DNA from 3 places in the Nonomuraea sp. B1E8 genome. Region 2 is predicted to be linked to each of the others. Evidence: riboswitches for the same ligand, from Rfam matches in the RefSeq annotation. Region 2 holds a riboswitch; each other region holds the start of a gene.
What was found. A riboswitch is a leader RNA that binds a small molecule or an ion and turns the genes downstream of it on or off. The one in region 2 is predicted to bind cyclic di-AMP.
Positions count from the first base shown of each region.

Region 1 (3,263 bases), on a different contig from region 2:
GAACACGAGCTACAAGCGCAAACTCCGTACGGTCGCCGACCTGCGCACCCAGATCGCCGACATGGCCGCCACCGTCTATCGGGCCGGCGGCTACGCCACCACCATGCCGGGGCTGGTCGGTGCCGACAACCCGCAGGGACGGCTGGCCGGGATGGCGCTGGCCGGGCAGATGGCCAAAGAGCGCTCGGAGAAGCTGGCCGCGTTCGACCGGGAGAACCGCGGGCTGAAGAAGGAACGCGACAAGGCGCAGGACGCCCTGCGGTCGGCCGACGAGGTCCGTGGCGAGGTCGAGAAGGAGCGCAAGGAGATCCTCGGGCTGATCGCCGAGCAGAAGAAGCTTCTGAAGAAGCTGGGCGCCTACAAGACCGGCAATCCGAACAGCACCGGCATCGAGTACACGGGACCCGCGTCGGGGAACGCCGCGGCGGTGTTGCGGTTCGCGTTCGCGCAGGTCGGCAAGCCGTACGTGTTCGGCGGGACGGGGCCGGGCGGCTACGACTGCTCGGGGCTGACCCAGGCGTCATGGCGGGCCGCGGGCGTGTCGCTGCCCAGGACGACGTGGGCGCAGTGGGCGTGGGGCGCCAGCCGCAAGGTGTCGCTGAACGCGCTCCAGCCCGGCGATCTCATCTTCAGCGAGGGCCTGGGGCACGTCAGCATCTATGCGGGCAACGGGAAGATCGTCCATGCGCCGCAGACGGGCGACGTGGTCAAGGTCGTCAGCCTCTCCGCCTACGGCCGCAACCTCGTGGGCGCCGTCCGCCCGTAATTTCGTCCGCCTTTTACGATGCGCCATCGTTGCCGCCCGCGCGGGCGGCCCTTGATCACGTTCTGCTTCCTTTTGATCACCGTGGGTCCAGCGCATGCGAGGCGGAATGTGACAAACGCGACATTTGGTCCCTGACAAGACCGGTGTTTCGCGAAATGTGAGAAGGGTCACTTTTTGGTAACGGTGCCCCCTGTTCCAGCAGGGGTTCGGACGTTTACTGGGGCCTTTGTCGATCTTTACAGCCTGACTCGGCTTTTGCCGATCCTTGACCGTCCGGCGTAGCTTCTGGCGTCGTCGCGGTGCACAAGCCATGGCGCCGCGAACCCACATCGGTCCCTCCCGATGTGAAGGCAGATGAAGATCCGCTGGTCATCGCCGCGATATCCCCATGACGCGGGCGATGACCTGCCGAATCCGTGCAGTCAGGAGGCACGGAACCGGGGACCCAGCGATCCCAGTTCCCCAGGGATCAGGGGTGAATCGGCGCGCCATCGCGCCGTAGGGCGACTTCCAGGCCCGAATCCGACAGCTAACCCGGTAGGCGTTCGTGGAAGACCCAAGGAGAAATCCTGTCTACCTCCCTGCACAACCCCCGCCTGTCCCGCCTTGCCCTGCCTGGCGTCGTGCTCACGATGACCGTGACGGCCGGAGGTCTGGTCCTCCACGCCCCCACGGCTCAGGCGGCGACGACGAGCGACACGGCCGGCGTCTCCTCGGTGAGGGCGGCCACGGCCGCCGCCACCGCGACGTCGGCCAAGGCGGCTCGCAAGCGAGCAGCCAAGATCGCTCGGCAGAAGGTGAAGGCCGGCAAGGCCATCGCCGTGGCCAAGAACCAGATCGGTGACCCGTACCGTTACGGCGCCACAGGCCCTGGTTCGTTCGACTGCTCCGGCCTCGTCCAGTACGCCTGGAAGAAGGCCGGGGTGGAAATCCCGCGCGTGGCGAGCAGCCAGTTCGCCGGCATCAGGAACAAGGTCTCCTGGCGCAACCTCAAGCCCGGTGACCTCATGTTCTTCAACGGGCTCGGCCACGTGGGCATGTACATCGGCAAGGGCAAGATGATCCATTCGCCGCGGACAGGCGAACGGGTGCGCATCGACAAGCTGGGCGGATGGCGCAAGTCGTCGTTCGTCGGCGCGGTCCGTCCCGGCCTCTGATGAAGCCCCGCCCGGGCCCCCGGGAGATCTTCCGGGGCCCGGGCGGGCTCCCGTGGAAGCCCGCCCCTCCCCTCGTAAGGCGGCCGGCCCCTCGATCGGGCCCACTACGATCGGCAGCGTGTCCGAGCAGGTGAGCCGACGAACTGCGCTGGCCGCGCTCCTCCTCCTCGGCCTCGCCGCCGACGCGCCCGCCCCCGGATCGCCCGTCTTCCCCGCGCAAGCCCGTGACCTGTGGCCGGACGGCCAGGCCACCGCCCGCGGGGCACGTTCCCTCGTCACCGGCCACCGCGCCGCGCCCGGCACGCTCAGCGATCTCGCCCGCCGCGCCGACTCGGCCGGGCTGCGGGTCACGGCCGTGCTCGGCCGCCCGGTGCGGCCCGTGGTCATCGTTCCCGGCTCCGCTGAGGACGCCGCCCGGCTGGCCGGTGTGGAGCGCCTCGACGGGCTGGCGGCGGTGGCCGACGACGGGCGGGTGATCGTCGTCCCCGAGTCGTTCGGCAGGCTCACCTCCACCGGCAAGGACGTCGTCCTCACCCACGAGCTGACCCACGTCGCCGCGGGCACCGGCGGGCTGCCCGTCTGGCTCTACGAAGGCTTCGCCGACTACGTCGCCTACCGGGACGCCGGGCTGCCCGTGCGCACGGCCGCCGCCGAGTTGGCGGCCGAGGTGCGGGCCGGGCGCGTGCCGGCCGCGTTGCCGGGGCCTGAGGCGTTCGCCGTCGGCGGGCCCGACCCCGGACGCCTCGCGCTGGCGTACCAGGAGGCCTGGCTGGCGTGTCGGTTCCTCTCCCGCCGTTTCGGTGAGAGGAGCCTGGTGAGGCTCTACCGTGATGCGCAGGCGGCCGGCGTCGACGAGGCGCTCGCCGCGCTCGGGCTCTCCGTGGCCACGCTGACGGCACGGTGGCGCGCGTACGTGCGGGAGCAGCTCGCGTGAGTGGGGAGAAAGATGAGCGGACGGCGGGACGCGGACGGCCCCTCTGAGGAGGCCGGGGCGGGCGGCGGCGAGGTGACCGCCACAGGGCCCGGTGACGGTGTTCCCGCGGGCGCCGTCAGCGCGGAGGACCCCGCGCGGACGGACGGCGGCGCGGCGGGGGCGTGGAGACGTCGCGAACGGGGGCAGGGTGATGGAGTGCCCGCGACGACGGACGGCCCGGCGCAGGACCCGGGGGAGGAGCCGGTGGTGGACGCGGCCGAGCGCCGGTTCAGGCGGCAGGCCGCCGTGGTCCTGGCGGTGCTCGCGGCGGTGATCCTGGCCGTGGCCGCCTTCAGCACGCCGTGGCGGGTCCTGGCCGCGGGGCCGCCCGACCCGGCGCGAGACTTCACCGCCGCCGAGATCGCCA
Region 1 is NZ_JBDPLS010000007.1:433,613-436,875, forward strand. Features, by position in the region: gene ABGA98_RS25175 (NlpC/P60 family protein) at 1-766, shown strand, start outside; cyclic di-AMP (ydaO/yuaA leader) riboswitch at 1,163-1,325, shown strand; gene ABGA98_RS25180 (C40 family peptidase) at 1,399-1,923, shown strand; gene ABGA98_RS25185 (hypothetical protein) at 2,042-2,857, shown strand; gene ABGA98_RS25190 (M48 family metalloprotease) at 2,870-3,263, shown strand, end outside.
Region 1: linked by a shared signal. The riboswitch ahead of ABGA98_RS25180 (C40 family peptidase) and the one ahead of ABGA98_RS14340 (hypothetical protein) in region 2 are both predicted to bind cyclic di-AMP.

Region 2 (3,263 bases):
CGGATCAGGCGGCTCAACCTGCTCGGCTTCGACGTGGCCGAGATGATGGTGCGGCGCAAGGTCGGCACCGGACGGCTGATCGTACGGCCCAAGGTCGTGGACGCGGGGCACCACCAGCGGCGGCTGCTCAGGCTGACCGGGCTCGATGTGGAGGAGAACCAGGCGCGGCGGCTGCTCAACGACCTCGACGGCTTCCGGGTCGCCAAGGGCCTGCGGCACGAGGACGAGGCCATCGTGGCGCACCGGTGGCTGGCGGAGGTGTTCCAGCCCACGGTCGAGGCGATCCCCGCCGGGCTGCGCGGGAAGCTGGAGCCCGCGCAGCTCTTCCACGAGATCCTCGACCATCGCTGGTATCTGTCGGAGGGCGCGAACGCCGACGTGGGGCTGGCCACGGCCGTGAAGTCGTACGTGGACAACGTGCTCGTGCACAAGCCCGACGAGAAGGCGCTGCTCCCCGACGAGGACGCCCAGACCCCCGGCGGGGACACTCCGCAGGCCCCCGGCGAGGCGGCCCGGCCGGTCGGCGGCGAGGACGCTCAGGCTCAGTAGGCGGGCGGAGGCGGAGCGCCTCACGCGCGGCCCGCGTAGTCAGGCGGAGGTCAGCTTGGCGATCTCGCGGGCGATCTCCGGCCAGAGCGGCTCGGGCAGGTCGTGGCCCATACCCGGATAGGTCACCAGCCGGGCGCCGGGAATGGCCGCCGCCGTGGCCCGGCCGCCCTCGACCGGAACGAGCGGGTCGTCCTCCCCGTGCAACACCAGCGCCGGCACGGTCAGGCTCGCCAGCAGGTCCGTACGGTCGCCCGACGCCATGATCGCGGCCAGCTGCCGGCCCGTGCCCGCCGGGTCGAAGCAGCGGTCGAACGCGCGTCCGGCCCTCTGGACGACCCGCTCCCGGTCCATCGCGTAACCGGGCGAGCCGATCACCGCGTACGTCTCCAGCGCCTGCGCCAGGACGGCCGCGCGGTCGGCGGCGGGGCGGGCGGTCAGGGCCGCGAACGCGGCCTCCGTCGGCGGAGCGACCGTGGGGCCGGGCGTCGACATGATCGAGGTCAGGGTCAGCACCCGTGCCGGATGCCGGATGGCCAGGGACTGGGCGATCATCCCGCCCATGGAGGCGCCGACCACGTGGGCGGCCGGCCAGCCGATGGCGTCCATGAAGCCCGCGGTGTCGTCGGCCAGGTCGTCCAGCAGGTACGCCGAAGGCGCCCCCGTCGTGGGAACGCCCAGGTCGTGGAGGTGGGTCGACAGGCCCGCGTCGCGGTTGTCGAACCGGACGACGTGGTGCCCCTGTTCCACCAGGAGCTCGCAGAACCCGTCGTCCCAGTGGGTGAGCTGCGCGCCGAGCCCCATGATGAGAAGCAGAGGCCGTCCGTCGGGGGAGCCGATGCGTTCGTAGGCGATGTCGATGCCGTTCGCGGCTACGCGGAGGGTCACGGTGACCAGAATGTCATTCTGGCGCCGCGTTCGTAAAGTCAGCCTCGCCGGGCGTAGGCGCCGGTCGAGAAGGGCACCGGCCGCCCCTTCTTGCCCAGGCCGTCACCCCACTTGGTGATGACGTAGTCGATCTCGATGTGCCCCTTGCCGCCGTTGCCGTTGACCATCAGCGTGCGGGGGTTGAAGGTGCCGCCGGTCAGGTCGGCGAACGTCTTGGCGTCGAGATCCAGCATGATGCCGCGGCTGGAGGGCTCCCCCGGCCCTCTGTCCCCGACGAAGAAGGGCATCTTCTTGCCCTTGTAGATCACGTACCCCTCGGTCAGCAACGGCCAGCTCGGGCTGGCGGCCATGCCTTTCTGCATCGGCTTGCCGCTGGCGGGCAGGCCGGTGTCGCCGGCCCTGCCCGAGCCGTCGTCCCAGAAGTACGACGCCGTGGTGGAGCCCTTGTACAGGGCCTTCTTCTCGGACCCTGGATCGGCGTGTGCCGCCGTGCAGGCGACGCTCATCGAGCCGACGGCGGAGGCGGTGAGCAGGACAAGGGAACGCAGGCTGAACAGGGGAGACATGAAAAAGTGAAGTCCTTCGCGAGGGGACGAGGGGGAGGCACGCCGGCAGGAGGGCACGGCGCTGCGGCACGCCCGAGCGACTACATCGGGCGAGGCAAAGAAAGGGGGGAAGGCGGGCCGCTCAGGCGGCGGCCGGCACGACGCGATTCGGGGGTACGACGCGGTAATACATGCGTTATGTCCTCTCCATCACACCTGCCGGGTTAGCTGACGGGTTCGGGCGTGGAGATGCCCTACCGGCGCGAGCCGGATTCACCCCAGTGAGGTGGGTCCCCGGTTCCCGATCGGGTCGGGATTCGGCGCCAGCCGGAGGCCCTCTCTTGGGTAAGGGCCAGGTCACCGGCTGGTAATGGCGGCAACTCTAGCAGCGAATCGGACATACGCAAACGATTCGCCATTAACCGGGCAAAGATCTACCTGACGCGGGAATACAAAAGGGGGTACGGCATGCCGTACCCCCTCAGTTCCTTCCGGCTCAGCCGCCGCTCTTGCGCCTGAACGATCTCTTACTCGCAGCCGGGCCGTGCGCCCCGTGGATCTTCGATGGGTCGACGCCCCTGCCACCAGCGCCAGAGCCCGCGTGCTGGTTGCGCTTGCGCTCCAGCGCTTCGCGGAACTTGCGCTTCATCTCGTCCTCGGGAGTTTCGCTGACTTCCGGCTCCGGTGATTCCGCCATGAGGACCTCCATGGTGTTGGGGACAACCACAGCTTCGCACGGCGTCGCTTTCGATGCGAAACCGACCTCGCCCTGTCACCCGTCGCGGGTGAACGCCAGCAGCCGGAACACCGGGTCCGGCCCGTCCCGCCCCTGCCCGTGACCCACGAACGTGCTCTCACCGGCCTGGCGCAGACCGTGCCGGGCCGCCTCCGACACGACCAGCTCCCGGTCGTCGGCGGGACGGCGCCGGCCTCCGGACCCGTGGGCGGCGCGCTTGTCGACCGTCGTGACGTACATCCCGCCCGGCCGCACCACGCGCGCGGCCTCGGCGATCACCGGACGGGCGTCGTCGAGCAGGTGCAGCAGCCAGATCGTGGTGACCGCGTCGACCGACCCGTCGCGTACGGGTAACGCGCGGCCGTCACCCAGGACCACGTGCACGCGCCCCGCGGCGACCCGCGCCATGCCGGCGGAGGCGTCCACGCCGAGCACCCGCAGGCCGCGCCCGGCCAGTTCCCTGCTCACCAGCCCGGTGCCGCACGCGACGTCGAGCAGCGTGCCCCCGGGCAGCAGAGCGCGCACGGCCGCGGCGGCGGCCTCGGCCC
Region 2 is NZ_JBDPLS010000003.1:531,511-534,773, reverse strand. Features, by position in the region: gene ABGA98_RS14350 (DUF4032 domain-containing protein) at 1-549, shown strand, start outside; gene ABGA98_RS14345 (alpha/beta hydrolase) at 589-1,434, opposite strand; gene ABGA98_RS14340 (hypothetical protein) at 1,473-2,000, opposite strand; cyclic di-AMP (ydaO/yuaA leader) riboswitch at 2,178-2,312, opposite strand; gene ABGA98_RS14335 (DUF5302 domain-containing protein) at 2,476-2,676, opposite strand; gene ABGA98_RS14330 (class I SAM-dependent methyltransferase) at 2,752-3,263, opposite strand, start outside.

Region 3 (3,263 bases), on a different contig from region 2:
CGCCCTGCTGGGACGCGACGACCACGAGGGCGCACCGGTCGGCGAGATGTTCGACATCGCCGCCAGGATCATCAGGGCCGTGGACGTGCCGGTGACCGTCGACGCCGAAGCCGGCTACGGCCTGCCGCCCGGCGAGCTCGTCGAGCGGCTCACCGCCATCGGCGCGGCCGGGTTCAACATCGAGGACACCGACCACCGGGCCGGGGGACTCGTCGACGCCGGGACGCAGGCCGCGCGCATCGCGGCCCTCCGGGAGGCGGGCCCCGACCTGGTGATCAACGCGCGGGTCGACGTGTTCCTGACCGGCTCCACCTCGACCGAGGAGGTCGCCGAGCGCGGGCGCCGCTACCTGGAGGCCGGCGCCGACTGCGTCTACCCCATCATGGCCCCGTCGGAAGAGGTGGTCGGCGACCTCGTCAAGGCCGTCCCCGGGCCGGTCAACGTCGCCTGCATGCCCGGCATGGACCTGGGCAGGCTGGCCTCCCTCGGCGTCGCCCGCGTGTCCTTCGGCCCGCTGACGTACCTGACCGCGCTGGAGGCGCTCAAGACCATGGTGGGCCGCATCCGCGCGGGCCAGGACCCGTACGCGGCCTGACCCGCGGCGGGCAGGCAGGTGCTGTGCGGAGGTTCCCGCCTGCCCGAACCCGGTCAGGCCGACGTGCGGCCCAGGGCGCGCAGCTCGTCGGGGGTGAGCGCCGAGACGTTCTGGTCGATGGGGGAGTCGGAGTACTGGTGGATGGTCCAGGTCTTCCAGTCGGCGGGCGGCGTCACCGTCCCCTTCGGCTTGCTGTAGTGGGCCACCCACAGCGGGTACTCGGCCAGGCCCTTGCCGTAGGTGTCGGCGAAGTTCCAGCCGCTGTAGAACATCGGGGTGACCCCGGTCTCGGCCTTCACGTGCGACAGCCACGCCTTGGCCCAGGCGTTGACCTCCTCGACGGACTTGCCGTCGGTGGTCTCCAGGTCCAGCACCAGCAGGTCGCCGGGCTTGGAGGGCTGGGAGTTCACCATGGACAGGAAGTGGTCGGCCTCGGCGATGGGGTCGTTGCCGGGGTGTGCGTAGTGGTACGCCCCGCGCACGATGCCCTTCTTGCCCAGCTCGCTCCAGTGCCTGGCGAAGGCGGCGTCGCGGAAGTCGGTGCCCTCGGTGGCCTTGATGATGCCGAACTGCGCAGGGCTGGCGGCCCAGTCGTGCAGCGGCTGGTGGTTGGACACGTCCTGGCCGTAGGTGAGCGTGCGCTGCTCGGCCGCCTGGGCCGGGGCCGGCTCGACGGGCGAGGCGTGCGCGGGCAGGCTCACGCCCGCGATGGCGGTGGTTCCGGCCAGCAGGGCGCCGGCGGCGGACAGGGTGAGACGTCGCGTGAGTTCGCGCATGGGGGGATTGACTCCTTGCTTCCATGTGCCTACCGGGTTAGCTGACGGGTTCGGGCTTGGAAGTGCCCTACGCGCGCAGCCCTCGGCTGGCGTGCGATTCACCCCGGAAAGGTGGGTCCCCGGTTCCGCGCTGTGCGGATTCGGCCTGTCAACGTCGCGGCAAACGGTTCGGCAAGCGTTCGCCTGTGCCGTATGCCGTAATCCCAAGAAGGTATATAACGCCCCATAAACGCTGCAAGCGGTACAAATCGCTATGCAATGTCGTTCGCCATGGGGAAGCCCTGGATCGCCGCTCTCGCAGGCGTTCCAGGGCTTCGGCAAAGTTTTTCCGGCACCGTACGCGGGTCCCACCGGAAGGGGACCCGTGATGCCCCTGTGACGCGAGCCGGTGGGCGTACCGCCGGCACCGGCAGGTCATCCGGGGGCGCCGGGGCCCTTCGGCTACCCCTGCCCGGCGAGCCAGTCGTCGAAGGTGGTCGGCGCGATGTGCGCGCCCTCGCCGGGCAGCAGCACGTCGCCCGCCATCGCCGGGCCGAAGATCCCCGACCACGTCGGCACGAGCCGCACCGTACGGCCCCGCGCCTCGTGGGTGCGCCGGGCCATGTCCACCAGGTCCTGCGGCTCGGGGCCCGCGACGTCGGCGTACCGCCCCCGAGGCTCCCCGGCCGCGAGCTCGGCGAGGACGCCGGCCACGTCGGCGGGCGCGATCGGCTGGACGAGCAGCGGCGCGATCGTGGCGACGCCGTCCTGCTCCGTCCAGCCCGCCACCATTTCGGCGAAGTCGTGGAACTGCGTGACCGGCACGATCGTCCACGGCACCGGCCCGGCGGCCACGAGGCGCTCCTGCTCCCGCTTGCCGGCGTAGTGGGCGTTGCCCTCGACGCGATGGATCCCGACGATCGACAGCAGGACGTGGTGGCGCACCCCCGCCCGCTCCCCGGCGGCCAGCAGGGTGCGCGTGGTGGCGCCGAAGAACGCCACCGTCTCCTCCGGGCCGGCCGCCGGCGCGTTGATGGCGTCGACGACCGCCTCCGCACCGGCCAGGACGTCGTCGAGCCCGTCGCCGGTCGCCAGGTCCACGCCGAGCGAACGACTGATGCGCACGACCTCGTGGCCGTCGCGTTCGAGGGTCGCGGCGGTGAGCGACCCGATGTTCCCGGTCGCGCCGGCGACTGCGATCCGCATGATGATCCCCTTAATTATGGACTAAACGGGTCCATAATAGCTGCGATAGAATCGGGGCGTGAAGCTGCCTGTGAGCACCGAGTGGGTTCTGCACTGCGCGACCACGCTGGCCCAGCTCGAGCCGGGAGCCAGCGCGTCGGCCGCGCAGCTCGCGCTCCACTACGACCTCCCGGCGGCCTACCTCACCAAGCAGCTCAAGGAGCTGGTCAAGGCCGGGCTGCTGGCCGCGTCCACCGGACCGAGGGGAGGCTTCCGGCTGGCGCGGCCCGCCGCCGAGATCACGCTGCTGCAGATCGTCGAGGCCGTCGACGGCCGGTCCACGCCGTACGAGTGCCGCGAGATCCGTCAGCGGGGACGCGGCGCGCTGCCCCCGGAGGAGTGCGAGCGCATGTGCGTCCTCGCCGAGAAGATGGCCGACGCCCACCGGGCATGGCGGGCCAGCCTCGCCGACGTCACCCTCGCCGACATCCTCGCCGAGCTGCCGGAGTGGGCGCCGGCCCGCACCCGGCAGCGCCTGTCGGGCACCACGTAGCCGGAGATCAGGTCGCGTCACGCGCCAGGGGCGTGCGGGGTGAAGCGGACGAACGGTATGTGCCGCCCCACCTCCCGGTAATCCGCCACGCTGCCGTCGACCGCGAAGCCCATGATCTTGCAGAGCTGGCGGGCGGCGGCGGGGTGGCGGGGCGCGTACGTGGCCATGATCTCCG
Region 3 is NZ_JBDPLS010000018.1:153,847-157,109, forward strand. Features, by position in the region: gene ABGA98_RS40575 (isocitrate lyase/phosphoenolpyruvate mutase family protein) at 1-595, shown strand, start outside; gene ABGA98_RS40580 (GH25 family lysozyme) at 649-1,371, opposite strand; cyclic di-AMP (ydaO/yuaA leader) riboswitch at 1,384-1,527, opposite strand; gene ABGA98_RS40585 (NAD(P)H-binding protein) at 1,813-2,556, opposite strand; gene ABGA98_RS40590 (Rrf2 family transcriptional regulator) at 2,615-3,088, shown strand; gene ABGA98_RS40595 (nitroreductase family deazaflavin-dependent oxidoreductase) at 3,106-3,263, opposite strand, start outside.
Region 3: linked by a shared signal. The riboswitch ahead of ABGA98_RS40580 (GH25 family lysozyme) and the one ahead of ABGA98_RS14340 (hypothetical protein) in region 2 are both predicted to bind cyclic di-AMP.